2 regions of the Cupriavidus malaysiensis genome follow, and region 2 is predicted to be linked to the other one. Evidence: predicted binding sites of a transcription regulator. Region 2 holds the regulator's gene; the other holds the start of a gene.
What was found. The regulator LexA, encoded in region 2, represses DNA repair genes until DNA is damaged. The targets are predictions, from matches to a motif close to ACTGTATNNNNATACAGT.
Positions count from the first base shown of each region.

Region 1: dinB (DNA polymerase IV) is a predicted target of LexA. The motif match lies at 2,752-2,769, and genes of this name have one in related genera.

Region 1 is NZ_CP017755.1:2,269,512-2,284,444, forward strand. Features, by position in the region: gene BKK80_RS29585 (3-isopropylmalate dehydratase large subunit) at 1-755, opposite strand, end outside; gene BKK80_RS29590 (isocitrate lyase/PEP mutase family protein) at 752-1,666, opposite strand; gene BKK80_RS29595 (GntR family transcriptional regulator) at 1,865-2,677, shown strand; gene dinB (DNA polymerase IV) at 2,833-4,005, shown strand; gene BKK80_RS29605 (LysR family transcriptional regulator) at 4,092-5,027, opposite strand; gene BKK80_RS29610 (DMT family transporter) at 5,297-6,223, shown strand; gene BKK80_RS29615 (ProQ/FinO family protein) at 6,369-7,226, opposite strand; gene BKK80_RS29620 (GntR family transcriptional regulator) at 7,341-8,060, opposite strand; gene BKK80_RS29625 (IlvD/Edd family dehydratase) at 8,064-9,860, opposite strand; gene BKK80_RS29630 (tripartite tricarboxylate transporter substrate binding protein) at 10,113-11,135, shown strand; gene BKK80_RS29635 (antibiotic biosynthesis monooxygenase family protein) at 11,189-11,524, opposite strand; gene BKK80_RS29640 (LysE family translocator) at 11,631-12,275, opposite strand; gene BKK80_RS29645 (aminotransferase-like domain-containing protein) at 12,404-13,735, shown strand; gene fdnG (formate dehydrogenase-N subunit alpha) at 13,889-14,933, shown strand, end outside.
Region 2 is NZ_CP017754.1:3,171,226-3,186,158, reverse strand. Features, by position in the region: gene dusA (tRNA dihydrouridine(20/20a) synthase DusA) at 1-858, shown strand, start outside; gene BKK80_RS37090 (hypothetical protein) at 1,433-1,570, opposite strand; gene BKK80_RS14390 (hypothetical protein) at 1,759-2,016, shown strand; tRNA gene BKK80_RS14385 (tRNA-His) at 2,178-2,253, shown strand; gene BKK80_RS14380 (hypothetical protein) at 2,545-2,871, shown strand; gene BKK80_RS14375 (GGDEF domain-containing protein) at 2,941-4,101, opposite strand; gene BKK80_RS37085 (hypothetical protein) at 4,693-4,863, opposite strand; gene lexA (transcriptional repressor LexA) at 4,988-5,644, opposite strand; gene BKK80_RS14365 (asparaginase) at 5,823-6,824, shown strand; gene rpsF (30S ribosomal protein S6) at 6,934-7,308, shown strand; gene priB (primosomal replication protein N) at 7,383-7,682, shown strand; gene rpsR (30S ribosomal protein S18) at 7,686-7,964, shown strand; gene rplI (50S ribosomal protein L9) at 7,998-8,450, shown strand; gene BKK80_RS14340 (replicative DNA helicase) at 8,641-10,032, shown strand; gene BKK80_RS14335 (DUF47 domain-containing protein) at 10,236-10,862, shown strand; gene BKK80_RS14330 (inorganic phosphate transporter) at 10,876-11,886, shown strand; gene BKK80_RS14325 (C40 family peptidase) at 11,968-12,669, opposite strand; gene BKK80_RS14320 (hypothetical protein) at 12,726-13,196, opposite strand; gene BKK80_RS14315 (PhoH family protein) at 13,336-14,933, opposite strand, start outside.

The DNA.
Region 1 (14,933 bases), on a different replicon from region 2:
GCCGGCGCATAGGGACGGCCGCGCAGCCAGTCGATGGTGCGCTCGTCCGGGGCGATCAGCGCGAAGCGCGCGCCCAGCTCGACCGCCAGGTTGCACAGGGTCAGCCGTGCCTCCACCTCCAGCGCGCGCACGGCGCTGCCGGCGAACTCGATGGCATGGCCGGCCCCGGCCGCCGCGCCGAAGCGGGCGATCAGGTGCAGCGCCAGGTCCTTGGCGCTGACGCCGGGCGCCAGCGCGCCTTCGCAGCGGATACGCATGCGGCGCGGCTTCTGCAGGCGCAAGGCCTGCGTGGCCAGCGCATGCGTGCTCTCCGACGAGCCGACGCCGAAGGCCAGCGCCCCGACCCCGCCATTGGTACAGGTGTGGCTGTCGCCGCAGACCACGGTCAGGCCGGGCAGCACGATGCCGAGTTCGGGGCCGCTCACGTGCACGATGCCCTGGCCGGGCTCGCCGAGATCGAACAGTGTCACGCCGGCCGCGGCCGCGCGCTCGCGCAGCGCGCTCCACAGCCGCGCGCCGGGCAGGTAGGTGGTGCCGTCGCGCCCGGGCTGGCTGGACACCGCGTGGTCGGGCGTGGCGAAGACCAGGGCGGGGTCGTGCAGCGGCAGGCCGCGCGCCGCCACCTCGGCCAGCGCCGGCGGGCCGGACAGGTCGTGCAGCAGGTGGCGGTCAATGTGCAGCAGCGCCCAGCCGTCGCCCAGTTCGCGCACCACATGCGCATCCCAGAGCTTGTCGAACAGCGTGGCCGGGTTCATGCCGGCCTCGCGGCGTCGCTGCTGCCGGGGGTGGCGGGAGCAATGGCGAGCGCCGGTGCACCCGCATTGAAGCGCTGGCGCAGGGCGTCCCACTCGTCGGCGCCGAAGCGGCGGAAGGTCTGCGCCACGCCCGCCGACACCGGCGGCGCGCTGTGCGTCGCCTTCAGTTCCGCCAGCGCGCGGTCGCCCGCCTCGATCGCGGCCTTCAGCATCAGGCCCGGCAGGATGGCCAGCTTGTAGCCCATGGCCTCGGCCTCGTGCAGGTCGAAGATCGGCGTGCGTCCGCCGGGCACCACGTTGAGCAGGCAGGGGCCCTGCACGCGGGCCGGTACCGCGGCCACTTCCTCCAGCGTCTGCGCGGCTTCGACGAAGGCCATGTCGGCGCCGGCGGCGAGCGCCGCCTTGGCGCGCCAGATGGCCTCGTCCAGGCCCAGCACGGCGCGCGCGTCGGTGCGCGCGATGATGACGAAATCCGCCGTGCGGCGCGCCTGCGCCGCCGCCCGCACCAGCGAGACGAAGGCTTCGCGCGAAACCACCTCCTTGCCGTCGAGGTGGCCGCAGCGCTTGGGCGCGACCTGGTCCTCGATATGGATGCCGGCCACGCCGCGGCTCTCGTACTCGCGCACGGTGCGCGTCACGTTCAGTTCGTTGCCGTAGCCGGTATCGGCGTCGGCGATCAGCGGGATGGCGATGGCGCGCGCCATCACCGCGGCGTTCTCCACCATCTCGCTCAGGGTCAGCAGGCCGAAATCGGGAAAGCCGCGCGCGGCCGAGGTCCCGGCTCCGGTCATGTAGGCGGCGGCGAAGCCGGCCTGCTCGATCAGGCGCGCGCCGATGGCGTCATAGGCGCCCGGCGCGATCAGCATGCCGGGTGCCTGCAGGCGCTGGCGCAACAAGGTGGCGGGGTGCATGGTGCGGGCGGTCTCCTCTTGCGGGTAGGCGAATGCCCCCGGGACGGGGGACCGGGGCAGCGTGTGCCTCTCGCCTGTGTTTATGTGTTTATATTCTAATAACAACTAACCAGCAAGGTCAACCGGAACCGGGCGGAGCGGCCAGGGATCCGCGCCACCCTTGTGCTATGCTCCCCGACGCCACCGATCCATCACCCCATGCCCCGCAACACCGCTGACGCAACGCCCGCCCCGCTGCCCCGCATCCCTGGTACCTCCCTGCACCGGCAGCTCTTCCTGGTGCTGCGCGACGAGATCTCGCGCGGCGTCTACGCGCAGACCGGCGCGCTGCCCAAGGAAGAGGCGATCTGCGAGCGCTTCGGCGTCTCGCGCATCACGGTAAGGCGCGCGCTGGCCGACCTCGCCGCGCTCGGGCTGGTGGAGCGGCGCCACGGCCTCGGCACCTTCGTGCGCGCCGGCACGCCGGCGGGGCGCAGCAGTCCCAGCCTGGGCATGATCGACAGCCTGCGCCGCGCGGCGCTGGAAACCGAGGTCGAGGTGCTCGAGGTGGCCCAGGCCGAGCCGCCGCCGGATATCGCCGCGCTGCTGCAGCTCGCGCCCGGCGAGCACGCCGTGCATGCCCTGCGCCTGCGCAGCCTGCAGGGCGAGCCGGTCATGCTGACCGACGCCTGGGTGCCGGCCGCGCTGGGCAAGCGGGTCTCGGCGGCAGCGCTGCGCAAGCATGCGCTGTTCGAGATCCTGATGGCGCAAGGGGTGAAGTTCGGCCGCGTGGTGCAGGAAATCAGCGCCCAGGCTGCCGATCCCCGCTGTGCCCGCTGGCTGCGCACCGAAGTCGGCGCGCCGCTGCTGAAGCTGGTGCGCCTGCTGCACGATCCCGCGGAGCTCCCGGTGCAGCACCTGACGGTGCTGCTGTCGCCGGAACGCAGCCGCATCCTGATGGACATCCCCTCCGAGAAGATCAACACGCTGAGCGCGGGACAGATCGTCCACGATATCGGCCGGCAGGACTGAGTGCGCGGCGCGGCCGGCGCGGGCACCAGGGCGTTGGGCCAGGTCCTATCGTCCAGCGGGGAAATTTCCCATATACTGTATATTCATACAGTCAATTGGAAGCCGTGGCCGCATGCTGCCACGCACCCCTCCGCCCGCCTCGCCGCCCAGCCGTCATGCTGTCCGCCACCCGCCGCATCGCCCACCTCGACATGGACGCCTTCTACGCGTCGGTCGAGCTGCTGCGCTACCCCGAACTGCGCGGCCAGCCGGTGGTGATCGGCGGCGGGCGCAATGCCGTGCCGGAGGTGCTGGCCGACGGCAGCCGCCGCTTCGCGCGCCTGCGCGACTACGTCGGACGGGGCGTGGTCACTACCTCGACCTACGAAGCGCGCGCCTTCGGCGTGTTCTCCGCCATGGGTATGATGAAGGCCGCCCAGCTCGCCCCGGACGCGATCCTGCTGCCGACCGACTTCGAGGCCTACCGCCACTACTCGCGCTTGTTCAAGGCGGCGGTGGCGCGCTTCACCGACCAGATCGAGGACCGCGGCATCGACGAGATCTACATCGACCTGAGCGCGGTGCAGGGCGAGGCCGCCGAGGTTGCCGGGCGCATCAAGCAGGCCGTGCGCGAAGCCACCGGCCTGAGCTGCTCGATCTGCGTGGCGCCGAACAAGCTGCTGGCCAAGATCGGCTCCGAGCTGGACAAGCCGGACGGACTGACGCTGCTGCGCATGGAAGACGTGCCGCTGCGCATCTGGCCGCTGCCGGTACGCAAGGTCAACGGCATCGGGCCCAAGGCGAGCGAGAAGCTGGCCGCGCTGGGCATCGGCACCGTGGGCGAGCTGGCGCGCGCCGACCTGGGGCTGCTGCAGGAGCATTTCGGCCGCAGCTACACCGCCTGGCTGGCGCAGACGGCGCAGGGCTTCGACGAGCGGGCCGTGGTGGTCAGTTCCGAGCCCAAGTCAATCAGCCGCGAGACCACCTTCGAACGCGACCTGCACCCGCGCCGCGACCGCCCGCTGCTGTCGGAAGCCTTCACGGGGCTATGCCTGCGCGTGGCGGACGACCTGCGGCGCAAGGGCTATGTCGGGCGCACCATCGGCATCAAGCTGCGCTATGACGATTTCCGCACGGTGACGCGCGACCTGACCCTGCCGGAGCCCTCGGCCGACGGCGCGGCCATTCGCCGCGCGGCCACCGAATGCCTGCGCCGCGTGCCGCTCGACCGCAAGCTGCGGCTGCTGGGCGTGCGCGTCAGCGCGCTGCTGCCGGTGGAGGAAGCGGCGGGGCTGGCAGCGCTGCCGATCCAGGCCGAACTGCCGTTCGACGCGGCGGACGGCGGCTGAGCCGGGCCGGCGCACGGCCATGTACGCCACGGGCCGGCCGCACACCCCGGCCTTTCTCCCCTCTGCCTTTCTCCCCTGGCCGCCGCTCAACGCGGGGCGCGCAAACGGGCATCCAGGAAGTCGATCAGCGCCCTGACCTTGGGCGGCAGGAAGCGGTTGGGCGGATGCAGCAGCCAGACCGTGCCCACGTAGGCGCGCGCCTCCAGGGTCCAGTCGGCCAGCACGCGCACCACCTCGCCCCGCTGCAGCGCCTGCGCGGCGGCGAAGTCCGGCAGGCTGGCGATGCCCAGTCCCTGCTGCGCCGCCTCCAGCCGCGCGCTGGCGTGATTGGCGGCATAGCGCCCGCGCACCTCCACGCTCACCGGCGCCGCCGCCTCGGCCGGCGCCGTGCGGCGGAAGCGCCAGCGCTTGTCATCGGCCGTCTCGCCCAGGAACAGGCAGTCGTGCGCGGCCAGCTCGCGCGGATGGCGCGGCTCGCCGCGCGCGGCGAGATAGGCGCGCGATGCGCACAGCACCCACTCGACGCGGCCCAGGCGCCGGCCGGCCAGGCCGGGTGGCGGCTGGTCGGTCAGGCGGATCACCAGGTCGAGGTCGTCGTCGAGCGGATCCAGCGTGGCATCGGAAAACACCAGCCGCAGGTCCACATCGGGACAGGCGCGCAGGAAATCCGGCACCAGCGGATGGATCACGGTCTTGGCGTAGGCGGTCGGCGCGCTCAGGCTGACGCGCCCGGCCGGCCGCGCCGCCAGGGCGCCGGCCGCATCGACGGCGCCGGCCGCCGCGCCGACCAGCTCGCGGCAGTGGCGGTAGACCTGCTCGCCCGAGGCGGTGACACGCACCTTGCGTGTCGAGCGCTCCAGCAGGCGCGTGGCCAGCGCATCTTCCAGCCGCTTGATCTGCCGGCTGACCGTCGACGGCGTGGTGCCGAGCTGGCGCGCCGCCAGCGAGAAATTGCCGGCATCGACCACGCGGGCGAACACGGCCATGTCGGGCAGCAGCGCAAACAGCTCGTTGGGGTTCATTGCGGGTTCCTTGGCGGATTCTTTGCCGCTGTATGCGCCGATGCGTGCGCCGATGCATGCGTCGATGCGCTTTCCAGGGACGCGCGCGCGCCGGCAGGGCGGGCCGATCTGTGCGAGACAGGCATAAAAGATTTGCACCACGACCGGATTATCACCATCGATGCAATACAAGACAATGCTCTCCGTCCGCCCGCCTGCGCACCCGGCGGCCGGCCACGTTCCCGCGCCATCGCGCGTCCTCCGATCCTGCCCTATCCGTCCTGCCTGCCATGTCCGCCAGAACCGCCACCGCCTCCCTGCTGCCCGACCTGATGCTGCTGACCGTTGCCGCCGTCTGGGGCAGCAGCTACGGCGTGGTCAAGGACGCGCTCGCCGTCTATCCGGTGCTGGGCCTGCTGGCGCTGCGCTTCGGCCTCACCTCCGCGCTGCTGCTGCCGGCGCTGCGCCACCTGCGGCACTGCGACGGCCGCACCGTGGCCGGCATGCTCGGCACCGGCGTGCTGCTGCTGGCCATCTTCCTGTGCGAGACCTTCGGCGTGATGCAGACCCAGGCCTCCCATGCCGCCTTCCTGATCAGCCTGTGCGTGGTGCTGACGCCGTTCGCCGAGTGGCTGCTGCTGGGCCGCATGCCGGCGCGGCGCGAGTGGGCTGCCGTGGCGCTGTCGCTGCTGGGCGCCGCCCTGCTCACCGGCGGCTCTCTGCGCCTGCAGGCCGGCGACGTGCTGATGCTGGCCGCGGCCCTGCTGCGCGCCGTCATTGTCTGCGTGACCAAGCGCATGATGCGCGAGCGCGCGGGCCGGGCCGTGCCGCCCGCGCTGCTGCTGACCGCCGTGCAGTCGGGCGTGGTCGCGCTGGGCAGCGCGGCGGTGCTGCTGGGCGTGCCCGCCCAATGGCAGGCGCTACCGGCGCCAAGCCTGCATGCGGGCTTCTGGGCCAGCGTGGTCTACCTGGTGGGGGCCTGCACCTTGTTTGCCTTCTTCGCGCAGAACTACGCGATCCGGCGCAGCCAGCCCACCCGCGTGGCGCTGCTGATGGGCAGCGAGCCCGCCTTCGGCGCCCTGTTCGCCTGTCTGTGGCTGGGCGAACGGATCGCGCCGGCGGGCTGGGCCGGCGGCGCGCTGATCGTCGGGGCGTCGCTGCTGGCGACGGTGCGCTGGCGCCGCCTGCCGCGGGCCGGCCTGGCGCTGGAATCCTGACTTGAGGGGTGCCGCGCGGCCGGCGGGCACGAGGCAATCGTGCCGGGGCAGCGGTAGAAGGAAAGGCGGGACCGCGGCAAAGGGCGGTGCCGTGCCGCTGTGCCGCGCGACAGCCAAGAGCGCCGCCTGCGGCGCCCTTGCGCGATCAGGCCGAAGTGGAGGTGGGGGTGGAGGTGGAGGTGGCCTCGAAGACAGCCGGTTCGCCAGCGGCGGCAACCGGTGCGTCTGCCACAGATGCCACAGGTGCCACGGACTCGGCGGCCACCGGCTCTGCGGGCATCGTTTCGGTCTGCGGCTGCGCGGCCGGCGCGGCTTGCGCGGGCTGAGCCGCGGCTTCCTGGCCTTCCACCGGCTGGCCTTCGGCCGGCTTGCCGCCCGCCTGGGCCGGGCGACGCTGGCCGCGCGCGCGGCGCTCGCCACGCTCGCCGCCCTTCTCGCCGCCCTTCTCGCCGCCCTTCTCGCCGCCGTTCTCACCACCCTTGCCGCCGCCCTTGCCACCACGCGGGCGGCGCGCGGACAGCCACTTGGCGCGCTGGGCCTGTGCCGCCGTCACTTCGCCGGCCGCGTTGCCTTGCAGGTCGACGCGTGCCGCGCCGGCCACCATGCAGGTCCAGTAGCGGCTGCCCTGGCACCAGGTGGCGAGCGCTTCCTTGATCTGCGCTTCATCCAGGCCCAGCTTGGCGGACTGCTGCACGAGGTCGTGCATGATGCCCAGCTTGAGGGGCAGCTTGGGCTCGGGCTTCTTGGGGAAGGCCTTGGGGAAATGCTTCTGCAGGCGCCGGATCGCTTCGATCACCGGGTCGACCGGCTCGGCCTTGGCCTTGCCCTCGGGACGGCCCTTCGCTTCCGGGCGGCCCTTCGCTTCCGGGCGTGCCTTGGCATCCGGGCGCGCCTTGGCCTTGGCTGGCGGCTTGCCCTGCTGCGCCGGCTTGGCGGCGGCCGCGTTCTGCTTGGCCTGTGCCACGAGTTGCGCCTTCAAGGCGGCAAGTTGTTCGAAACCCATAGTGCGTCTGATCGGAAAACAGACGCCCATTCTAGCAGGCTGCCGCGACCTTCCGCCCTGCCACCGGCCGGCCCGGCCGGCACCGGTGGCGCGGGCCACCGGTGCGGCAGATGCTCAGCGCGTGAGCGCGCCGCCGGCGCGCTCACGCTGGGCGGCGAGGTAGGCGTCACGCGAGGGCTGCAGGTGCTGCCGGCACAACGCGACCAGCTCCTCGCGGCGTCCCGCGCGCAGCGCGTCGATCATGGCCCAGTGTTCCTGGCGCGCGCGCTCGCGGTAGGCAGCGGTGGCCAGCGAGCCGAAGCGGATCGGATGGGTGCGCCGCGCATACTCGGCGATGGCCTGCAGCAGCACGGTGTTGCCGGCCAGTGCAAACAGCTCGCGATGGAACTGCTGGTTGATGCGGAAGACCGCGTGCGCATCGCCTGCGGCGACGGCGGCGTCATGGCGCCGCTGCACCGCCACCAGCGCCTGCAGCCGCACCGGCGGCACGGGCAGCGGGATCAGCGCGGCGGCCTGTGCTTCCAGCAGCTCGCGCAGGCCGAACAGTTCCACCACTTCTTCCGGCTCGAAGGCGCGCACCAGCGCGCCGACATTGCGCCGGCGCTCGACCGCGCCCATCTGTTCGAGCGCGGACAGCGCCTGGCGCACCACATGGCGCTTCAGGCCGAAGCGCTCCATCAGGTCGTCCTCGACCAGGCGCTCGCGCGGATGCAGGCGCCCGAAGACGATGTCCTCTTCCAGGGCGTCGATGGCACGCTGCAGCGCATCGGGCACGTCGGGTGCATCGGACGCGTCGGGTGCGTCGGGTGCACCGTCCAGGGCTTGGTCCGCCATCGCTCAGCGCTCGCGCGGTACCGTGTCCACGGTGCCGCCGGCCCGCAGGAAGTCGAAGTCCACGCCCTGGTCGGCCTGCGTCACGGTTTCCAGGAAGAGCTTGCGGTAGCCGCGCTCGGCGCGCGGGCGCACCACCGGTTGCTCGGCCGCCCGGCGCGCCAGTTCCGCGTCGTCGACCAGCAGCGCCAGCTCGCGCCGCGCCACCGACAGGCGGATGCGATCGCCGCTGCGCACCAGGGCGAGCGGTCCGCCGATGGCGGCCTCCGGCGTCACGTGCAGCACGATGGTGCCGGCCGCGGTGCCGCTCATGCGGCCGTCCGACACGCGCACCATGTCCTTGACGCCGGCCCGCGCCAGCTTCTTCGGGATCGGCATGTAGCCCGCCTCGGGCATGCCCGGCGCGCCGGTGGGGCCGATGCGCTTGAGCACCAGGATGTCGTCGGCCTTGACGTCGAGGGCCTCATCGTCGATGCGGTGCGCCATGTCCTCGGCGTCCTCGAACACGACCGCTCGCCCCTCGTGCTCCATCAGGGCGGGGTTGGCCGCCGACTGCTTGATGATGGCGCCGCCCGGCGCCAGGTTGCCGCGCAGCACCGCCAGGCCGCCGGCCGGGTAGATCGGCTCGGCGCGGCTGCGGATGACCTCCTGGGCGAATGGCGGCGGCGCGGCGTCCAGCTCCTCGCCCAGCGTGCGGCCCGACACGGTCAGCGCATCGAGGTGCAGCAGGGGCCGCAGCTCGCGCAGCAGCGCCGGCATGCCGCCCGCCTTGTGGAAGTCCTCCATATAGTGCTGGCCCGAAGGTTTCAGGTCGACCAGCACCGGTGTCTCGCGGCTCATGCGGTCCAGGCCGGCCAGGTCGATGTCGATGCCGAGGCGGCCGGCGATGGCGGTCAGGTGCACGATACCGTTGGTCGAGCCGCCGATGGCCAGCAGCACGCGCAGCGCGTTCTCGATCGACTTGCCGGTCAGGATGCGGTCCGGCGTCAGGCGCGCGGCCGCCATCGCCACCGCGGTGGTGCCGGTGCGCTCGGCCACGCGGATGCGGTCGGCCGTGACCGCGGGCGCCGAGGCGCCGCCCGACACCATGATGCCCATGGCTTCGGCCAAGCACGCCATGGTGCTGGCCGTGCCCATCACCGAGCAGGTGCCGACGCTGGCCACCAGCTGGTTGTTGACGTCGGCGATCTCGGTGCCGTCGATCTCCTCGGCACGGAAACGGCCCCAGTAGCGGCGGCAGTCGGTACAGGCGCCGACGCGCTCGCCGCGGTGCGCGCCGGTCAGCATCGAGCCGGTCACCAGCTGGATCGCCGGCACGCCGGCCGACGCCGCGCCCATCAGCTGGGCCGGCACGGTCTTGTCGCAGCCGCCGATCAGCACCACCGCGTCCATCGGCTGGGCGCGGATCATCTCCTCGGTGTCCATCGACATGAGGTTGCGCAGGTACATGCTGGTGGGCGCCGAAAAGCTCTCATGCACCGAGATGGTCGGGAAGTCCACCGGCAGGCCGCCGGCCAGCATGACGCCGCGCTTGACCGCCTCCACCAGCTGCGGTGCGTTGCCGTGGCAGGGGTTGTAGCTGCTGCCGGTGTTGACGATGCCGATCACCGGCCGCGACAAGGCGTCGTCGGTGTAGCCGGCGCCCTTGATGAAGGCCTTGCGCAGGAACAGCGAGAAGCCGGTATCGCCGTAGTTGGTCAGCCCCTTGGCCAGGCCCTCCGCCGATGGCTGTGATCCACCACTCTCTTGCGATGAATCCTGGGATGAGGCCGGAGGGACGGGGGGACGGTCGGACGAAGACATCCGTGATCTCCAATAATATTATTGATAATCTCGGGCGAGAGCATAGCCTGCGTGGCTGCGCGTGCGCAAGCCCGGCAACGGCCTCGGTTTATTGATTGAAATACAAGATCAGTCGATAGAAAGATTCTGATTCTTCTATCAAGAGGTGCCTCATACACTACGTCCCGATGCTGAGCCGGGCGGCATCGGCACGGCGGTCCCACGCCGCCGTCCTTCCCTTCGAATCCAATCAGCCCGGCACAGGAGACCTTCATGTCCAGCCTCTTGCGCAGGCACGGCCGCGCGCGCCCGGGTGCGCGGCGCGCCCTGCTCGTGTCCACGCTGGCCGCGTGCGCCGGCCTGCTGCTGGCGCCGGCCCTCGCCGCCGCGTCCGACTATCCCAACAAGCCGATCCGCCTGGTGGTGCCCTACCCGCCCGGCGGCGCCACCGACGTCATCGGCCGCACGCTGGCGCAGCAACTCACCACCGCGCTCGGCCAGCAGGTGGTGGTGGACAACCGCGCCGGCGCGGCGGGCAATATCGGTGCCGAACTGGTGGCCAAGTCGCCGGCCGACGGCTACACCTTGCTGATGGGGGCCCTGACCAGCCACGCCATCAACGCCGCCCTGTACAAGAGCCGCGTGCCCTACGACCTGGAGAAGAGCTTCGCGCCGGTCGCCATCGTCGGCACGGTGCCGCTGGTGTTCGTGGTCAATCCCTCGGTCAAGGCCAACACGCTGGCGCAACTGGTCGAGCTGGCCAAGGCCAAGCCCGGCAGCCTCACCTTCGGCTCGGCCGGCAACGGCTCGCCGCAGCACCTGGCCGGCGAGCTGTTCAAGCGCATGACCGGCGCCGACATGCTGCACGTGCCGTACAAGGGCAGCGGTCCGGCCATGACCGATCTGATGGGCGGGCAGGTGCTGAGCATGGTGGAAACGGTGCCGGCGGCGCAGTCCTTCATCAAGAGCGGCAAGATCCGCGCGCTGGCGGTGACCAGCGGCGAGCGGGTCAGCACGCTGCCCGACGTGCCCACCGCGGCCGAAGCCGGCCTGAAGGACTTCGAGGTCAGCTCGATGTTCGGCATCGTCGCCCCGGCCGGCACGCCGGCGCCGGTGATCAACCGCCTCAGCGCCGACCTGAAGAAGATCCTGGCCGAGCCCGAAGTGAAGGCCGCCCTGCTCAAGCAAGGCGCGATCGCCGCCTGGACCACGCCGGCGCAGGCCGGCAGCCGGATCAAGGCCGAGATGACGCGCTGGAGCGCGGTCATCCGTGACGCCGGCGTCAAGCCCGAATGACACCGGCTTGAGACCGGGCCGGAGCCCGGGCGATGCGCGCGGCCCCGGCCGCCTCAGCCGCCCGCCCGGCGGCTGTCCGGCACCGGATGGGCCAGCGTGCCGTCGCCGTAGGCCCGCTCGACATGCGAGACCACCACGTGGTAGCCCTCGTACCAGCGGCGGTACTGGCGCTTGGCCTCGAGATGGCGCGGATGGCGGGCGAAGGCTTCCAGCGCGGCGCGGTCGTGCCAGTAGTAGCTGGCGTTGACCAGCATGCCGTCGGCCGAGCGCCAGGATTCGGCGCCGGCGAAGCCGGGCAGGTCTGCCGCGATTTCGTCGAGGACGGCGCTCAATTGCCGGAAGGTGTCATCGGCCTGTCCGGGCCGGTAGATGAAGGCGGCGATATACATGGTCTGCCTGGGTCGGGAAACGAGAGGAAGGACTTCACGGGAACGGGACGAAGGGGACGAAGGGGACGAAGTGACCGCAAGGCAGCCGCGCCCGCCCCGTCCGCCCTCATGCCGCGCGCTGCAGCAGGAGGCGCACCGCCAGGCCCGCCATCAGCAAGGCCAGCGCGACCGACTGCAGGCGCGCCAGCCCGGGCCGCGCTCGCGGCAGGCGCCGCAGGCTCGCGCCGAGCGCGCCCAGCAAGGCGTGGTAGAGCAGGCTGATCGCCGAGAGCAGGGCGCCCAGCACAAGCAGTTGCGACGCCACCGGCCCCTGCCCCGGCACCACGAACTGCGGCAGGAACACCAGGAAGAACAGCAGCGCCTTCGGATTGAGCAGGCAGTTCAGCAGGCCGCGCACGAACACCGCGGCGGCCCCCGCCGGCCGGCTGGCGCCTGCCGCGGTGCCGCCCCCGCCGCCGGCGCCGCGCGCCGGGCGCAGCGCCTTGGCGGCCAGCCACAGCAGGTAGGCCGCGCCGGCGTAGCGGATCAGGTCCAGGGCAGGCGCCCAGGCCACCACCACGGCGGTCACGCCGCTCGCGGTCAAGGCGGTGAGCAACAGGTCCGCGCCGGCGATGCCCAGCGCCGCGGCAACGCCACCGCGCAGGCCGCAGGCGGCGCCATGCGCCATGACGAAGGCCGTATTGGGGCCGGGAGAGAGCATCAGCATCAGGACGGCGCCGCAGAACAGCGACAGGGTGGCGGGATCGGGCATCGTGGGGTCGGCGCAAGAAGGTGGCGAAGGGAATGGCCGCAGCGTAGACTCCGGATGCAGTACGAACAAGAAATTGTCCTAGATACACCCCGCCCGCCCACCCGCTCTCCCCTCGCCCGCCGACACCCATGGCCCCGCCCCGCTACCGCAGCATCGTCGATGCCTTCGCCGCGCGCATCCACGACGGTGAATTGCCGCCCGGCACGCGCCTGCCGGCGGTGCGGCAACTGATGCGGCAGCACGGCATCGCCCTGGCCACCGCCTCGCGCGTCTACGCGGAGCTGGAGGCCGCCGGCCTGGCGGTGGGCGAAACCGGCCGCGGCACCTTCGTGCGCGACACCTCCCTGCCGCGCGGCCTGGGGCTGGAGCAACGGCCCCTGCCCTCCGGCGCGGTCGACCTGACCTTCAACTATCCGGCGCTGCCCGATCAGGCGGAACTGCTGCGCGAGGGCCTGCGCGCCATCGCCGCCTCGGGCGATCTCGACGCCCTGCTGCACTCGGCGCCGCAGGGCGGGCGCCCGCACGAAAGGGAGACCGTCGCGCGCCACCTGCGCAACCGGGGCATCCGCGTGCCGGCCGCGCAGGTGCTGATCGTCAACGGCGCCCAGCAGGGGCTGGCGGTGGCCGCCATGGCGCTGCTGCGGCCGGGCGACCTGCTGGCCATCGACGCCTTGACCTACCCGGGCATGAAGACGCTGGCCGAATCCTGCCGCCTCGAGCTGGCGCCGCTGCCCATCAGCAGCGGCGGCACCGGCGGCACCGACCTCGACCGGCTGGAGGCGCTGTGCCGGCGCCGCCCGGTGCGCGCCGTCTACACCATGCCGACCTTGCACAATCCGCTCGGCCACGTGATGCCCGAGGCCGAGCGCGCCCGGCTGGCCGCCATCGCGCGGCGGCACGACCTGCTGATCATCGAGGACGGCGCCTACGCCTTCCTGGCCGAACCCGCTCCCGCCCCGGTCTTCTGCCACGCGCCGGAGCGCACGCTCTACGTGTCGGGGCTGTCCAAGAGCGTCGCCTCGGGACTGCGCCTGGGCTTCGTGGCGGCGCCGCCCGGACTGGTGCCGGCGCTGGAGCGCGCCATCCGCGTGTCGACCTGGAACACGCCGTCGCTGATGGTGGCGCTCGCCTGCCGCTGGATCGAGTCGGGCACCGTCGATGCGCTGGAGATGCGCAAGCGGCGCGACGCGCGGCAGCGCCAGCGGCTGGCACGGCGCCTGCTGCAGGGCTGCGCGATCACCGCCCACCCGGGTGCCTACTACCTGTGGCTGGCGCTCTCCGACGACCGGCGCGCCGACGGCGTGGCGGCCGCGCTGGCGCGACAGGGCGTGCTGGTGACGACGGCGGAGCCCTTCTGCGCCGGGCCGGCGGTGCCGCAGGCCCTGCGCCTCGCGCTGGGCTCGATCGCGCTGCCGGCGCTGGAGGATGCCTTGCGCAAGGTCGCCGCGCTGGCCGCCTGACGCCCCGCCCCGCCATGCTGCACCGCACCGGGCGCACGCGCCGCGGCCGAAGTCGGGGCAGATCCCCATAGTGGGTGTTGCGCCACTTGGCCTATACTGAACCAGCGATGTCGCCTGCGCTCAGCCAAGGCGCCATGACGAGGAGGTGTCCCCATGGTCATGATGAACCGGCGCCAGTTCCTGAAGGTCACTGGCGCCTCGCTAGCGGGCTCGAGCCTGGCGCTGATGGGCTTCGCGCCCGACACCGCACTGGCCGAGGTACGCGCCTACAAGCTGGCGCGCGCCACCGAGACGCGCAACACCTGCCCCTACTGCTCGGTGGCCTGCGGGCTGCTGATGTACAGCCTGGGCGACGGCGCCAAGAACGCCAAGGCCAGCATCATCCATATCGAGGGCGACCCCGACCATCCGGTCAACCGCGGCACGCTCTGTCCCAAGGGCGCCGCCCTGATCGACTTCGTGCACAGTCCCAGCCGCCTGGTGCAGCCCGAGTACCGCGCGCCGGGCTCGGACAAGTGGCAGCCGATCGCCTGGGACGACGCGCTGGACCGCATCGCCCGGCTGATGAAGCAGGACCGCGACGCCAACTTCGTCGAGAAGACGGCCGACGGCCGCACCGTCAACCGCTGGCTGACCACCGGCATGCTGGCCGCCTCGGCCAGCAGCAACGAGGTCGGCTACCTGACGCACAAGGTCGTCCGCAGCTTCGGCATTCTGGGATTCGACAACCAGGCGCGTGTCTGACACGGCCCGACGGTGGCAGGTCTTGCCCCGACGTTCGGCCGTGGAGCGATGACGAACCATTGGGTCGACATCAAGAACGCGGACGTGATCCTGATCATGGGCGGCAATGCGGCCGAGGCCCACCCTTGCGGTTTCAAGTGGGTGACCGAGGCCAAGGCGCACAACAAGGCGCGCCTGATCGTGGTCGACCCGCGCTTCACCCGTTCCGCCTCGGTGGCCGATCTCTACGTGCCGATACGCACCGGCACCGACATCGTCTTCCTTGGCGGCGTGATCCGCTACCTGCTGGCCAACGACAAGATCCAGCACGAGTACGTCAGGAACTACACCGACTTCAGCTTCATCGTGCGCGAGGACTTCTCCTTCGAACGCGGCCTGTTCTCGGGCTACGACGCCGAGAAGCGCACCTATGACAAGGCCTCGTGGGACTACGAGAAGGGCGAGGACGGCTTCG
Region 2 (14,933 bases):
CTCGACTATGACGAGGTGGAACAGCCGGTAGCGCTCCAGCTCGGTGGCAGCGAACCAGCCGACCTGGCTCATGCTGCACGATTGGGCGAGCGGTGGGGCTATGCGGAAATCAACCTGAACTGCGGTTGCCCCTCCGAACGGGTGCAGCGCGGGGCCTTCGGTGCCTGCCTGATGGCGGAGCCGGCGCTGGTCGCGGACTGCGTCAAGGCGATGCGCGATGCGGTTTCGGTGCCAGTAACGGTCAAGCACCGCATCGGCATCGACACTATCGAACACTACGATTTCGTGCGTGATTTCGTCGGCACCATTGCGCAAGCCGGTTGCGAGACCTTCATCGTGCATGCGCGCAATGCCATCCTCAAGGGGCTCAGCCCCAAGGAGAACCGCGAGATCCCGCCGCTGCGCTACGAGGTGGCTTACCAGTTGAAGCGCGAGTTTCCGCAGCTTGAGATCCTGATCAATGGCGGCATCGTGGACTATCAGCAGATGGACGCGCATCTCGAGCACGTCGATGGTGTCATGATCGGGCGCGAGGCCTATCACCATCCTTATCTGCTGGCCGAGGTCGATGCGCGCTTCTACGGGGCTGCTACGCCGATCGCGTCGAGGCTGGAGGTGGAGCTGGCCATGCAGGCCTATATCGGGCGCCATGTCGAGGCAGGCGGGTATATGGGGGCGGTCACGCGCCATATGTTGGGCCTGCATCGGGGGATCCATGGCGGACGAGGCTGGCGGCGCATCCTGTCGGATGCCCGGCGAATGGCCGCGGCACGTTCTTCTGCTGAGGTGGATGCCTTGTTCGAAGAGGCGCGCAGCCATCTGCGTCGCGAAGCGGAGCCGGTAGCCGAGGCAGTCTGACAGCGCCTGTCGTCGCCCTTCCGTTCAGGGTGGCGTGCCGGTCCGAAGAAAAGCTCTAACTCCGAATTGTCTTTTTGTGCGGTGCTGGCCGGACGTTGAGATTGCGACACATGCGCCGCGGTTGTCGCAGTGTGCTACCGGGAAAGTCGCGCCGGCAAAGGGATTCCCCTAAATGCAGAGTGACGGCGGACTCCATACACTGGCCCTGCCCTCGAATACAGGGCTTTCTTCAACTGATTATTCAGCCCGCCTTGTGCGGGCTGTTTTTTTTGTCGCGGGCATCGTTGCCGGTGGATCCTGTCATCGGCTTGGCCGCATGATGGCCATTCGAGGTGGCAGCTGCATGACAGATGCCTGCGCCGCACCGGCATGCTGCGTCTTGCCTGTGGTTCGTCGAGCTTCTTGCGGCCCGAATCGATATTATGCAGCTTGCGCCACATGTGGTCGCGGGCGTAAAGTCTTTAGGGTGGGATATCTCTCAAAAGTTCCGCTTGCTTGCCGACATTCCCTAGGCCCCTGCTCGCGCGTCTATCATGTTCAAAGACGGCACTGCTTGGGTCGACAGGGAAGTGGGTCAGCGGGTGTGGCTGATCCCGACGTCGATGGTGCCGTAGGTCGAGATGCCGGTACCGGCGGTCTCACTGCCCGTGGCGGCGCATGCGGCCAATGCGCTGGCCAGCAGGACGATGGCGAGGCGTAGCAGGGAGGTCATGAGGAAGGGTGTCGGGATCGGGTTGGCAATACGGTTCAGTCCCGCACCTCGCTCGATTGGTTCCCTTGCGGCGCGCGAGCAGGGAGGCAACAGCGAGACACTAGAGCCAGCAGAGAAAGAGAGAGTGCGGCCGCCGTCGGCAGGCCGGCCGGGATGCGGGGGAGCATCTGAGCTTGGAGGGCAGGACATTGGACGAGTTGTTTGGCGTGGAATTCGAAGGCTTCCGCGTCGTGTGGGTAGCCGAGCGGCTGCAGGACGGCAAGTGGACGGCGCGCTATTGCTGGCGCTTCGGCATCGACGGAGAGGCCAGCAAAGCCTTGCAGGCCGACGTGCTGAACGGCAGGTCTCGCCGCCTGCTGGGCCTGTTCGACACGGAGTCCGACACGATCGAAGCGATCAAGGAGGCGGTCCTGCTCGAGTCGAAGTGGGACCTGAGCCGTCGTTGAGCTGGTGGACGGCGCATGCCGTTTCTCGGGCATGCGTCAGCGGCTCTCGGTGGGTGCTGAAAAATTTTGTGTTGAGTACTAGCCATGACGGAAACTTCTCCGTATAATCCTGGTTTTCGCTGATCGACGGTTCGCAACGAATCGAAAGCAGCAAAACGACGGTGGCTGTAGCTCAGTTGGTAGAGTCCAGGATTGTGATTCCTGTCGTCGTGGGTTCGAGTCCCATCAGCCACCCCAGGAATTTCTTGTAGAACGGCCGCTTGCAGAAGCGGCCGTTTTGCTTTGGGCTCGCCGCGCGGTAGTGTGCTGTTTTCACGGGGAAATCCCAGTCGTTAAGTTAGGGATGCGGGCTTGTCCAACGATGCGGTTGGCATAGCTCCGATTGCACGCTTTGACTTCGATGTGCCGATGCTTTCTCGGCAGCCGTTCCCGGGCCTGTTGCGGTTGCGGCCAATGGATGGCGTAGACCATTCGATACGGTGCCTCGTCCTGCCATGCTAGCATTGCTCGACTCTCCAGGAGATGGCGATGGCGAAAACGACGGTCTCGAAGAAGCAATACCTGCGCAAGCTTAACCGGCGCCTGGCCAAGGAGGCGGGGGTGCCGGAGGGTGTCGAGTTTGTGTTCTATCCGCTTGGCGCCAAGGCCCGGGCGGCCACCGGGGTGGCGGCCTCAGAAGGTGCGGGGCCGGCGGTGCGTGCCGTCATGGATGCAGTGCAGGCGCGGGTCGCTGCCAAGTACGCTGTGGATGGAGCTATCCTGGGCAACGGCAAGGCCGCACCGATCGAGCATGCGGAGCCCTGGCCTGCGGCGTCAGGCGGAGCTGCCGGCGCGCAGGTGGCTGGTAAGGACTGAGGTCGCACCGGTTTTCAGGCAAGGTCGGCTGATAGTCGTCCTTGCTCCTCGTCGCGCTGCGGATCCTGCCTAGGCCGCCTGGCGGGAGTTCGCCAGTTGTGCCGGTGGCGGATTGTGCTCGAATGCCACGCAATTCCTTCCCTCGCGCTTGGCGGTGTAAAGCAGCATGTCGGCCCGGGTCAGCAGGTCATCTAGCGATTCCCCGGCGGCGAGCGCGGTGACGCCGAAGCTGGCGGTCACGGTACATGTGCCGGGCAGGGCCTCGAATGCCGTCGTCTCGAGCGTGTGGCGCAGGCGTTCGGCGAGGTGCAGCGCGCTCGCAACGTCGGTGCCGGGCAGCAGGATGGCGAACTCTTCGCCGCCGATGCGGCCTGCAATGTCCCGATGGCGGATGCTTGCGAGGACCAGGTGGCCGAATTCCGACAGGACCGTGTCGCCTGCGGCGTGGCCGTGGGTGTCGTTGATGTGCTTGAAGTGATCGATATCGCAGAGCAGCACGCTGAGCGGCTGGCCTTGGCGGGGCGGAATCTCGCGCTCAGCCAGCACCTCGAAGCTACGGCGGTTGTGGAGGCGGGTCAGGGGATCGGTGTCGCGTTCCTCGCGCAGCTTGTCGATCACGTCGGACATGGCGCCTGCGAGCAGGGCCAGGCCGAGCACGATGCCGAACAGTACCAGGCTGAGCTGCAGTGCGATCCAGAAGGGCGAGTGCGCTAGTGAGTCGGCGTTGCCGGACGCGGCGGATGTGATGGTCAGCGCCGAGCGTGGCACGAAGCTCAGCGCAAACGCCAGCAGGATCCAATACAGCGCGCGGTCGACGGCGGCGCCCAGGCGCAGTTTGCCAAGCCGCGCGACGCCGGTCAGCAGCATCACTGCGATGCCGCCGTGGAGTATGTAGATGCGTGCCGCGATCTGGTCGTCGGCATAGTGGAAGTACGCCAGCGCGATCAACTGCAGACAGGCCAGCGTGGTCAGCGGCACGGCATCGAACTGCGCGTCGGCGCGTGCTACGACGCCGCGCAACAGCAACAGGGTGCTACCCAGGTAGAGCGCGCAGGACAGCAGCAGGTTCACGCCAGCGTCGCGCGGCAGTTGCAGGATCTGCGCTGACGCGGCCAAGGCATAGATCAGGAACGATGCGCAGAACATCAACAGGTGACGCTGCGCGCGCTCGTAGCTCCAGGCCAGCAGGAAGCACAGGGATAGCAGCGTGGCGATGGCGGGATTGCCCAAGGCCAGAACCTGGACAGTTTGAAGCGGCAAGCGAGGTCCCCGATCTGTAGTCGTTGTGGTGGCCGGGAGCGCTGTCCGGAGGGTGGTCGGTGTGCCGAGGCAGGCAGCGTGGTATGCCTCGGCAATGCAGCAGCGCGGCGCGTACGAGCGCCTGTCAGTCTTGCCGGCGACTCCGCAGATGGAGCTGCTGCCGGTGCGGCGCTATTCCAATGTCAGCGGCCATTCTAGCGAGCCGGCACGCGAATCTCGCCGGCACTGACGTGCTGCGCGCCGCTGCAATTGCAAACAACGGTAAAGATACGGAAATGCCCCCTTCGAACGAGGGGCGGAGTGTGCATCAAGGGAGGGGCACCCTACGCATTGCCTGGCATAGGCAGAGGGTTGGACGCGGATTGAAGGCGCCATGGAACATCGCGGAATCGTTGGTGCGCGACGACCGCTCGGGCATGCGATTGCTCGGGCGCCGTCGTGCATCATGCAAAGCAGATGCGCGGCAAAGCGAATGCGGCAAAGCGAATGCCCGGCGTGACAGGCACGGCACGGCGAGCCGCGCCTGTCACGTACCCGTGCGTACTCGGGTGCCGCGCAGGCTCAGACGTGCAGCTTGGCCGGCTCGGCCAACTCCAGCATGCGGCAGATGGCGGCCATGCTGCCGACCATGGTGCGGCGCTGCGCGCCTTGGTAGATGCGCACGCCCTTGCATTGGCGGAAAGGCACTGGCTTGACCGGGCGGCGGGCGGAGATGGTATTGGCTTGCGGCATGGTTGCACCTGTCGATTGACAATAGTCGGGGGATGGCGCCAGCGTCGGCGGGCGCCTTCGGAACGGTGAGGCAGGTGCCGCCACGCTGCAGACCTGGCGGCGGCGAGGGGTCGGGCCGGCTGCGCTAGAAGCCGGCCGGACGGATCAGTCCGACCGCGATACCCTCGAGAGAGAACTCTTCTTCTCCCGGTTTCACGAGGATGTTGGGGTAGTCGGGGTTCTCGGCAATCAGCTCGATGCTGTCGCCTCGTCGCTTGAAGCGTTTGACAGTGACGTCCTCGCCAAGGCGTGCTACCACGATCTTGCCGTTGCTGGCCTCGCTGGCGCGCTTGACTGCGAGCAGGTCGCCGTCGAGGATGCCGGCATCGCGCATGCTGAGGCCGCGTACGCGCAGCAGATAGTCGGGCTGTTCGTCGAAGACCGAGGCATCCACCTGATACTGCCGGTCGATGTGCTCGGCGGCGAGGATGGGGCTGCCTGCCGCGACGCGGCCGACCAGCGGCAGGGTCAGTTGCATCACGCCGGCCATCGGCAATGTGAACTGGTCCGGTGTTTCCGAATCGCTGCGCGAGACCTTGAGGCGGATGCCGCGCGAGGCGCCCGGGGTCAACTCGATCACGCCCTTGCGCGCCAGTGCCCGCAGATGTTCCTCGGCGGCATTCGGGGAGGAGAAGCCGAACTCCGCGGCGATCTCTGCGCGCGTAGGCGGAAAGCCGGTGCGGCGGATCGTGTTGCGGATCAGGTCGAAGATCTGTTGTTGCCGCGGAGTCAGGGTTGCCATGGAGTCGCCGCTTTGTTCTTGGTGTCAGGGGTACTGTATGTTTAAACAGTATGCTGTGATTTTATACAGTATGTGACGAAGTGCAAGTGGAATTTGCGCGACCTGTGGCCGGTGCGGCGGAGTGATGGTGGTTGGGCGTACGGTTACAATCGCGGCTCACCCGTGTTCCCGCCCTGATATGTCCAAGCTTCCCCGCATCGTCGTGCTTGCCACCGGCGGCACCATCGCCGGTTCCGCCGCCAGCGCGGCCAGCAGTGCGCATTACCAGGCAGCCACGGTGCCGGTGACGGCGCTGCTGGATGCCGTGCCGGCGTTGAAGTCGGTGGCGCGCCTGGAGGCCGAGCAGGTGGCCCAGGTCGACAGCAAGGACATGGGCTTTGCGCTGTGGGCCAGACTGCAGGCGCGCGTGGCATTCTGGTGCGCCCAGCCCGATGTGGCGGGTGTGGTGGTGACTCACGGTACCGATACCCTGGAAGAGACGGCCATGCTGCTGCATCTGTCCTGTGCGGTACCGGTTCCCGTAGTGATGACCGCGGCCATGCGGCCTTCGACCTCCCTGTCTGCGGATGGCCCGCTCAATCTTCTCGATGCCGTGCGTGTGGCGGCCCATCCGGAAGCGCGCGGCCGTGGCGTGCTGGTGGTGCTGAACCAGCAGATCCATGCTGCGCGGGATGTCGTCAAGGCACATACCTCGGCGGTCGATGCCTTCGTGTCGCCGGTGGGCGGCCCGCTCGGTTTCGTCCAGGATGAGCTGGTGAGCTTCATGCGCGCGCCATTGCGCCGGGTCGAGCGGTCCTGGCCGCTGCCAGCCGGGGAGTGGCCGCTGGTGGAAATTGTGCCGAGCTATGCGCAGCCCTCCCGTATCGTCGTCGACGCGCTGGTGGCTGCCGGCGCGGCGGGCCTGGTGGTGGCGGCGGCGGGGAACGGTTCGATCCACGAGGCGCTGGCTGCCGCGCTGGCCGACGCGGCGCGCGCAGGTGTCGCGGTGGTGCGCAGTTCCCGCACCGGTGCGGGCCATGTATCGATTCCGGCACTGCCGAATCCTGGCGCCGGCCTGTTCGTCTCCGCGGGTGACCTGAATCCCTACAAGGCGCGCGCGCTGCTGTTGCTCGCTCTGGCTCGGGATCCTCGGCTGGCGGCGGACCCTGGCCGGCTGCAGCAGTGCTTCGCGCAGTGCTGAGCGGGCAGTCTGCTTGCCGTGCCAGCTTGCTGCGGGCTATAATGGCAGGCTATCCAACCTTGCCGCACCGGACGTGACGCCCGGGTGGCTCATCCCAAAAGGAGCGTCAATGCGTCATTACGAAATCGTCTTTATCGTCCATCCGGACCAGAGCGAACAAGTGCCCGCGATGATCGAGCGTTACAAGTCGCTGGTCACCTCGCAGAATGGCCAGGTTCACCGCGTGGAAGACTGGGGTCGTCGCCAACTGGCCTACATGATCCAGAAGCTGGCCAAGGCTCACTACGTTTGCCTGAACATCGAATGCGGCAAGGAAACCCTGGCCGAACTCGAACACGCGTTCAAGTTCAACGATGCGGTGCTGCGTCACCTGATCGTCCAGACCAAGAAGGCCGAAACCGCTCCCTCGCCGATGATGAAGGAAGTGCAGCGCGAAGAAGCCCGCAAGGCCGCGCAACAAAGCAGCGAGAGCCAGGCCGCCTGATCGGCGGTGCGGTGCGCTAGAGCGCTGCCCGGCCGGATCGGCGGGGTGGCCCGGGACCAGCAAGGAGGCGCGCGTTGAACCAGTTGCGGCTGTCCGCGACCCTAGTCGAACGCGAAGCCCTGCGCTACACGCCGGCCGGCGTGCCTGTCGTGAACTGCTTGCTGCAGCACGCTGGCGAGGTGGTCGAGGCGCAGATTCCCCGGCAGATCGAGTTCGCCATCGCGGCGATGGGCATCGGCCCGGTCGGCCAGCGCCTGGAGCGCATGCCGCTGGGCACGCTGCTCGACTGCGAAGGCTTCCTGGCCCGCAAGCATCGCAACAGCAAGGCTCTCGTCTTTCACATCACTGGATGTAAAGCATTCGAAAAGGATTGAATCATGGCATTCGTCAAACGTGACAACAAGAACAAGAAGCGCTTCCAGCAGCAGAACCCGCTGTTCAAGCGCAAGCGCTTCTGCCGCTTCACCGTGGCTGGCGTGGAACAGATCGACTACAAGGATCTGGACACCCTGAAGGACTTCATCGGCGACAACGGCAAGATCACGCCGGCACGCCTGACCGGTACCAAGGCGCACTATCAGCGTCAGCTCGATACGGCTATCAAGCGTGCGCGTTTCCTCGCGCTGCTGCCGTACACCGACCTGCACAAGAACTGATTGTCCAGGCCCTAGGTAAAGGAGAGATATACGATGCAAGTCATTCTGCTTGAAAAAGTCGTCAACCTGGGCAACCTGGGTGACATCGTTCGCGTGAAGGACGGTTACGCCCGTAACTTCCTGATCCCGAGCAAGAAGGCCCGCCGCGCGACCCAGTCCGCCATCGAAGAATTCGAAGCCAAGCGTGCCGACCTGGAAAAGGCTGCCGCCGAGAAGCTGGCCGCCGCCCAGGCGGAAGGCGAGAAGCTGAACGGCCTGACCATCCAGATCACCCAGAAGTCGGGTGTGGATGGCCGCCTGTTCGGCTCGGTGACCAACGCCGACATCGCCGAAGCCCTGGCTCCGCAAGGCTTCGTCGTCGAGAAGGCGCAGGTCCGCCTGCCGAACGGTCCGCTGAAGATGGTCGGCGACCATCCGGTCAGCGTGGCGCTGCACACCGACGTGGTGGTCGACGTGACCGTCTCGGTGCTGGGCGAGCAGGTCTGAGATTCCGGCGCCAGGCTGGAGCGGTGCCCGCAGCGGCACGCACCGGCCGGTTCGGATCACGAGAAAAGGCAGAAGCTTGGGCTTCTGCCTTTTTTCTTGTCCGTCGCGTGACGCCGCCGACGCCACAGTGGTTCGCCACTGCCGAATTCTCCGCGCGGGCCGGGCCCCGTCGCCGCTATAATTGCCCCCCATGAATGCGCCCGTCGCCGACCCCCAACTAGACAACCTCAAGGTCCCGCCGCACTCCATCGAGGCCGAGCAATCGGTGCTCGGCGGCCTGCTGCTGGACAACGCCGCCTGGGACCGCATCGCGGATTTCCTGTCGGAGGCGGACTTCTACCGCTTCGACCATCGGCTGATCTTCCAGAGCATCGCCCGCCTGATCTCGGCCACCAAGCCCGCCGACGTCATCACCGTCTACGAGATGCTGCAGGTGGCAGGCAAGGCGGAGGAAGTCGGCGGCCTGGCCTATCTCAATTCGCTGGCGCAGAACACGCCGAGTGCGGCCAATATCCGCCGCTATGCGGAAATCGTGCGCGAGCGCTCGGTGCTGCGCAAGCTGGTGACGGTGGCCGACGATATCGCCACCGCCGCTTTCGCGCCCAAGGGCCGCGAGGTGCGCGAGCTGCTCGACGAAGCCGAATCCAAGGTCTTCGCCATCGCCGAGGAAGGCGCGCGCGGGCAGGCCGGCTTCCAGGAGATCCAGCCGCTGCTGACCCAGGTGGTGGAGCGCATCGACGAGCTGTACCACCGCGATTCGACGTCCGACGTGACGGGCGTGCCTACCGGCTTCATCGACCTGGACCGGATGACCAGCGGCATGCAGCCGGGCGACCTGGTCATCGTCGCCGGGCGTCCGTCGATGGGTAAGACGGCGTTCTCGCTCAATATCGGCGAGCACGTCGCTGTCGAGCAGGGGCTGCCGGTCGCGGTCTTCTCGATGGAAATGGCGGGTACCCAGCTCGCCATGCGTATGCTCGGTTCGGTCGGCCGGCTCGACCAGCACCGGCTGCGCACGGGGCGCCTGCTCGACGAGGACTGGCCGCGGCTGACCCATGCGATCCAGCGCATGAACGATGCCCAGCTCTTCATCGACGAGACGCCCGCGCTGAACCCGATGGAGCTGCGCGCGCGCTCGCGCCGGCTGGCGCGCCAGTGCGGCCAGCTCGGCCTGATCATCATCGATTACCTGCAGCTGATGTCGGGCTCGGGCGGCGGCGAGAACCGCGCCACCGAGATTTCCGAGATCTCGCGTTCGCTCAAGGGCCTGGCCAAAGAGCTGAACTGCCCGGTGATCGCGCTGTCGCAGCTCAACCGCAGCCTGGAACAGCGGCCGAACAAGCGGCCGGTGATGTCAGACTTACGCGAATCCGGCGCCATCGAGCAGGATGCCGACGTGATCCTGTTCATCTACCGCGACGAAGTCTACAACCCGGATTCGCAGGACAAGGGCACGGCCGAGATCATCATCGGCAAGCAGCGTAACGGTCCGATCGGCACGGTGCGCCTGACCTTCCTGGGCCAGTTCACCAAGTTCGACAACTTCAGCGGCGGTCCGGCCTTCTTCGACAACGACACCTGACGCCAGCACCGGCGCGGCTTCGCGGGAAGCAGACGCAAATTGCGTCGATTGTCGCGGCGCGGCGCCGGCAACCCTGTAAAATATTGCGACTTGATGACAGCCGCCTTCGCGCGGCTGTCGTGTCATGCGGACCTGTGTCCGCCGCATCCACCCCCCGCAACAATCCCAGCGGCGCCCCCCGGCGCTACGACAAGGAACATTTCATGTTCGGCCGATTCATGCCCACCGAGGGCAAGTTCTTCGAATATTTCAACCAGCACGCGGAATGCGCGACCACCGCCGCGCGCGAACTCGAGGTCTTGGTGAACGACCTGCCGAATGCCGAAGCGCATGCGCGCCGCGTGCAGGCCACCGAGAAGAAGGCCGACCGCATCACGCACGACACCATCGACCTGCTGCACAAGACCTTCATCACGCCGCTGGACCGTGACGAGATCCACAAGCTGATCACCACCATGGACGACATCCTCGACCTGATGGAGGACGTGGCGGAAACCATCTCGCTGTACGACGTGACCAGCCTGACCGAGGAGGCACGCCGCCTGGCCGCCATCTGCGTGCAGTGCTGCGACCAGGTCAAGATCGCCGTGGGCCTGCTCGAGGACATGAGCAATGCCAGCACCATCCTGAAGACTGCCCAGCAGATCGACCAGCTCGAGTCGGAAGCCGACCGCGTGATGCGTGCCGCCATGTCCAAGCTGTTCCGCGACGAGACCGACGTCAAGCGTCTGATCAAGCTGAAGGCCATCTACGAGCAGCTCGAGACCATCACCGACAAGTGCGAGGACGTGGCGAACATCATCGAGGGCATCGTCCTCGAGAACGCCTGAGGCGCGTACCCGCATGCAGACCGTACAAATGAGCCTGTGGGTGATCGCCCTGCTGGTGGCGCTCGCCTTGCTGTTCGATTTCATGAACGGCTTCCATGACGCGGCAAACTCCATCGCGACCGTGGTCTCCACCGGGGTGCTCAAGCCCCACCATGCGGTGGCGATGGCGGCCATGTGCAATGTGGTCGCGATCTTCATCTTCCACCTCAAGGTCGCCGCCACCGTGGGCACCGGCACCATCGACGTGGCGATCGTCGACCACTATGTGGTGTTCGGCGCGCTGATGGGGGCGATCGCCTGGAACCTGATCACCTGGTACTACGGCATTCCGTCATCGTCGTCGCATGCGTTGATCGGCGGCCTGGTCGGTGCGGCGGTGGCCAAGTCGGGCACCGGCGCACTGGTGGGCGGCGGCCTGCTGAAGACGGTGGCCTTCATCCTGATCTCGCCGCTGCTCGGCATGGTGCTCGGTTCGCTGATGATGGTGATCGTCGGCTGGACCTTTTTCCGCACGCCGCCGTCGCGCGTCGACCGCTGGTTCCGCCGGCTGCAGCTGCTGTCCGCCTCGATGTACAGCCTGGGCCACGGCGGCAACGACGCGCAGAAGACCATCGGCATCATCTGGATGCTGCTGATCGCCAGCGGCCACGTGGCCGCCGGTGGCGCCGAGCCCCCGGTGTGGGTCATCGTCTGCTGCTACGTGGCGATCGGTATGGGCACGCTGTTCGGCGGCTGGCGCATCGTGCGCACCATGGGGCAGAAGATCACCAAGCTCAAGCCGGTCGGCGGCTTCTGCGCGGAGACCGGCGGTGCGCTGACCTTGTTCATCGCTTCCGCGCTGGGCGTGCCCGTGTCCACCACCCATACCATCACCGGCGCCATCGTCGGCGTGGGCTCGGTGCAGAAGATGTCCGCCGTGCGCTGGGGCGTGGCGGGCAATATCGTCTGGGCCTGGGTGCTGACCATTCCGGCCTCGGCCTTCATGGCGGCGATCGCCTGGTGGGTGGGCAAGCACGTGCTCTGACCCCGCATGCCGCGGGTGCCGGGGCGACCGGCATCGGATGACAGAAAAGGCCGGGCGATGCCCGGCCTTTTGATTTCGGCTTCAGCGGTTGGCGAAGGCCGCGATCGGATCGTCGTCGTCGGCCGGCTGGGCCGTGGCCGCGCGGACGGGCGTGGAGGAGGAGGCGGGCGCCGGGGTCGATTGCACCACCATGACCGGCGAGTCGCCGGGATCCAGCGGGCCCGAGACCCGGCGCGCGCCGTTGTAGCGCGAAGCCCAGTAGGATTTGCTCATGTCCTCGAGGCGCACCGTGCCTCCTGTGGACGGTGCATGCACGAAACGGTTCTGGCCGACGTAGATGCCGACATGGGAATTCGGCCGGCCCGTGGTATTGAAGAAGACCAGATCGCCCGCCGCCACCTGGCTGCGCTCGAGCGGAGCGCCGCGCACGCCCATGGCTTCGGTGGTGCGCGGCAGGTTCACATTGGCGGCACGCGCCACCACGTAGCGCACCAGCCCGCTGCAATCGAAGCCGGAATCGGGTGTATTGCCGCCATAGCGATAAGGCGTGCCGACCAGCGACATAGCCTGGATGGAGATTTCCTCGGTGCCGGCAGACGGGTCGGCGATCACGGGGCGAGGCGCGCGCGCGGAGCCAGCATAGCGGGCTGGCGGCGACGAGGCGCAGGCAGCCAGCAGCAGGGCCGCCAGGCAGGCCAGCGCGAGGCGCGGGCGGCCGCAGCCGACCTGGCGGGCAGGTCCGGTGGGCGCTGCGACGGCTGCGGGGTGTCGGCTTGCGGGCATCCTCTGGGTCTCTTCCATCCGGCTGCCAGCAGGCTGCTGCCTGGCTGCCAGCGCGGCTACCAGCGCAATTGCGCGTTACGGGTGCCGGTGTTCACCGTGAGAGAGCGCGGCTGCCCCTTGTAGCTTGCTTCAATATTGTAGCTGCCTTCCGGCGCACGTATCAGGCAGCGCGGACCGTTCGCTCGGAAACGGGCGACCTCCTGGCCGTCGTAGACCAGGCGCACCGACACGTCGGCCAGGTACTCGCCGTTTTCGCCGCGCGTGAACAGCACCCCCATATTGAAGTTCTGCTCCTGCGCGGCCAGCGCCTGGCGCTCGTCCTCGGCGACGCCGCCGCAGACGTAGCTGACCGGCCCCATGGTGCGGATCACCAGCCCGTCCGCGGCGCAGGCGGGGTGCCAGGCTACGACGGCGGACAGGCTGGCGAGCAGAGGCAGCAGCGGCAGCCAGCCGGTACGGGAAGCGGTCGCGGGTGCGCGGGCGGCACGTGGCCGCTGCCTGGAGAATTGCGTCGGGCAGTCCTGCATCGATGACTCCTCCTGCCAGGTTGAAACAACGGAAAGCAACGCCCGCTGGAAGCGCGAACGCCCGCCACGCCGTCTCGGGCGTGGCGGGCACACGCCGGCGGGCCCCGTCCTGGGCCCGCCGGGACGGTGGTCAATTGCCTCAGAGCACGTCGGCGGCGTGGTCAGCCAGGCGCGAACGCTCGCCGCGCGCCAGCGTGACATGGCCACTGTGGCTCCAGCCCTTGAAGCGGTCCACCACATAGGTCAGGCCGGACGACCCTTCGGTCAGGTAAGGCGTGTCGATCTGCGCGATATTGCCGAGGCACACGATCTTGGTGCCTGGGCCGGCCCGAGTCACCAGCGTCTTCATCTGCTTGGGCGTCAGGTTCTGCGCCTCGTCGATGATGACGAACTTGTTGACGAAGGTGCGCCCGCGCATGAAGTTCATGCTCTTGACCTTGATGCGGGAACGGATCAGCTCCTGCGTGGCGGCGCGGCCCCAGTCGCCGGCGCTGTCGTCGCTCTTCTGCAGCACCTCGAGGTTGTCGTCGAAAGCGCCCATCCAGGGCTGCATCTTTTCTTCCTCGGTGCCCGGCAGGAAGCCGATGTCCTCGCCGACCGGCACCGTGGCGCGGGTGACAATGATCTCGTTGTACAGCTTCTGGTCGAGCACCTGCTCCAGGCCCGAGGCCAGCGCCAGCAGCGTCTTGCCGGTGCCGGCCTGGCCCAGCAGGGTGACGAAGTCCACCTCCGGGTTCATCAGCAGGTTCAGCGCGAAGTTCTGCTCGCGGTTGCGCGCGGTCACGCTCCAGACATTGTTCTTGTTGTGGGTGAAGTCCTTCAGTGTCTGCAGCAGCGCGGTCTTGCCGTTGATCTCCTTGACTTGCGCATAGAGCGGCAGACTGCCGTCGGAGGGCTCCAGGTAGACGAACTGGTTGACCAGGAAGGACGGCACCAGCGGGCCGGTCAGGCGGTAGAACATCGCGCCCGACTTCGGATCCTGCCAGCTTTCGACGCCCTTGCCGTGCTTTGTCCAGAAGTCGCCCGGCAGCGCCATCACGCCCGAGTAGAGCAGGTCCTTGTCTTCCAGGACCTGGTCGTTGAAGTAGTCCTCGGCGGGCAGGCCCAGCGCGCGGGCCTTGATGCGCATATTGATGTCTTTCGACACCAGCACCACCTGGCGGCCCGGCTGCTGCTCCTTGAGCGCGCTGACCACGCCGAGGATCTGGTTGTCGGCCTTGCCCTGCGGCAGGCCTTCGGGCAGCTTGATGTCGTTGAGCCGGGTCTGGAAGAACAGCTTGCCCTGCGCGTCGCGGTTGCCGAGCTTGGCCAGCAGCAGGCCTTCGTCGAGCGCGCCGTCGGTGTTTGCCACCAGCGCGTCGAGCGTGCGGCTGACGGTACGGGCGTTGCGCGCGACTTCGCTCATGCCCTTCTTGTGGTTATCCAGTTCCTCCAGCGTCATCATCGGCAGATAGATGTCGTGTTCCTCGAAGCGGAACAGGGAGGACGGATCGTGCATCAGCACATTGGTGTCGAGTACGAACAGCTTGCTCGGGCCGTTGTCCTTGCGCGCGCGCCGGCTCGGGGCGGTGGCCGGCTTGAGGACGCTGACGGGGGCTGCTACGGGCGGGGCCACCGGAACCGCGGGCACGTCCTTGGCGCGGGCGCGCGTGGTCGTGGCGCGCGCTCGTGTTGCCGGGGCGGGTTCCGCATCACCGGTTTCCAGCAAGGCCACGCGCTCCAGCGCGGGCACCGGTT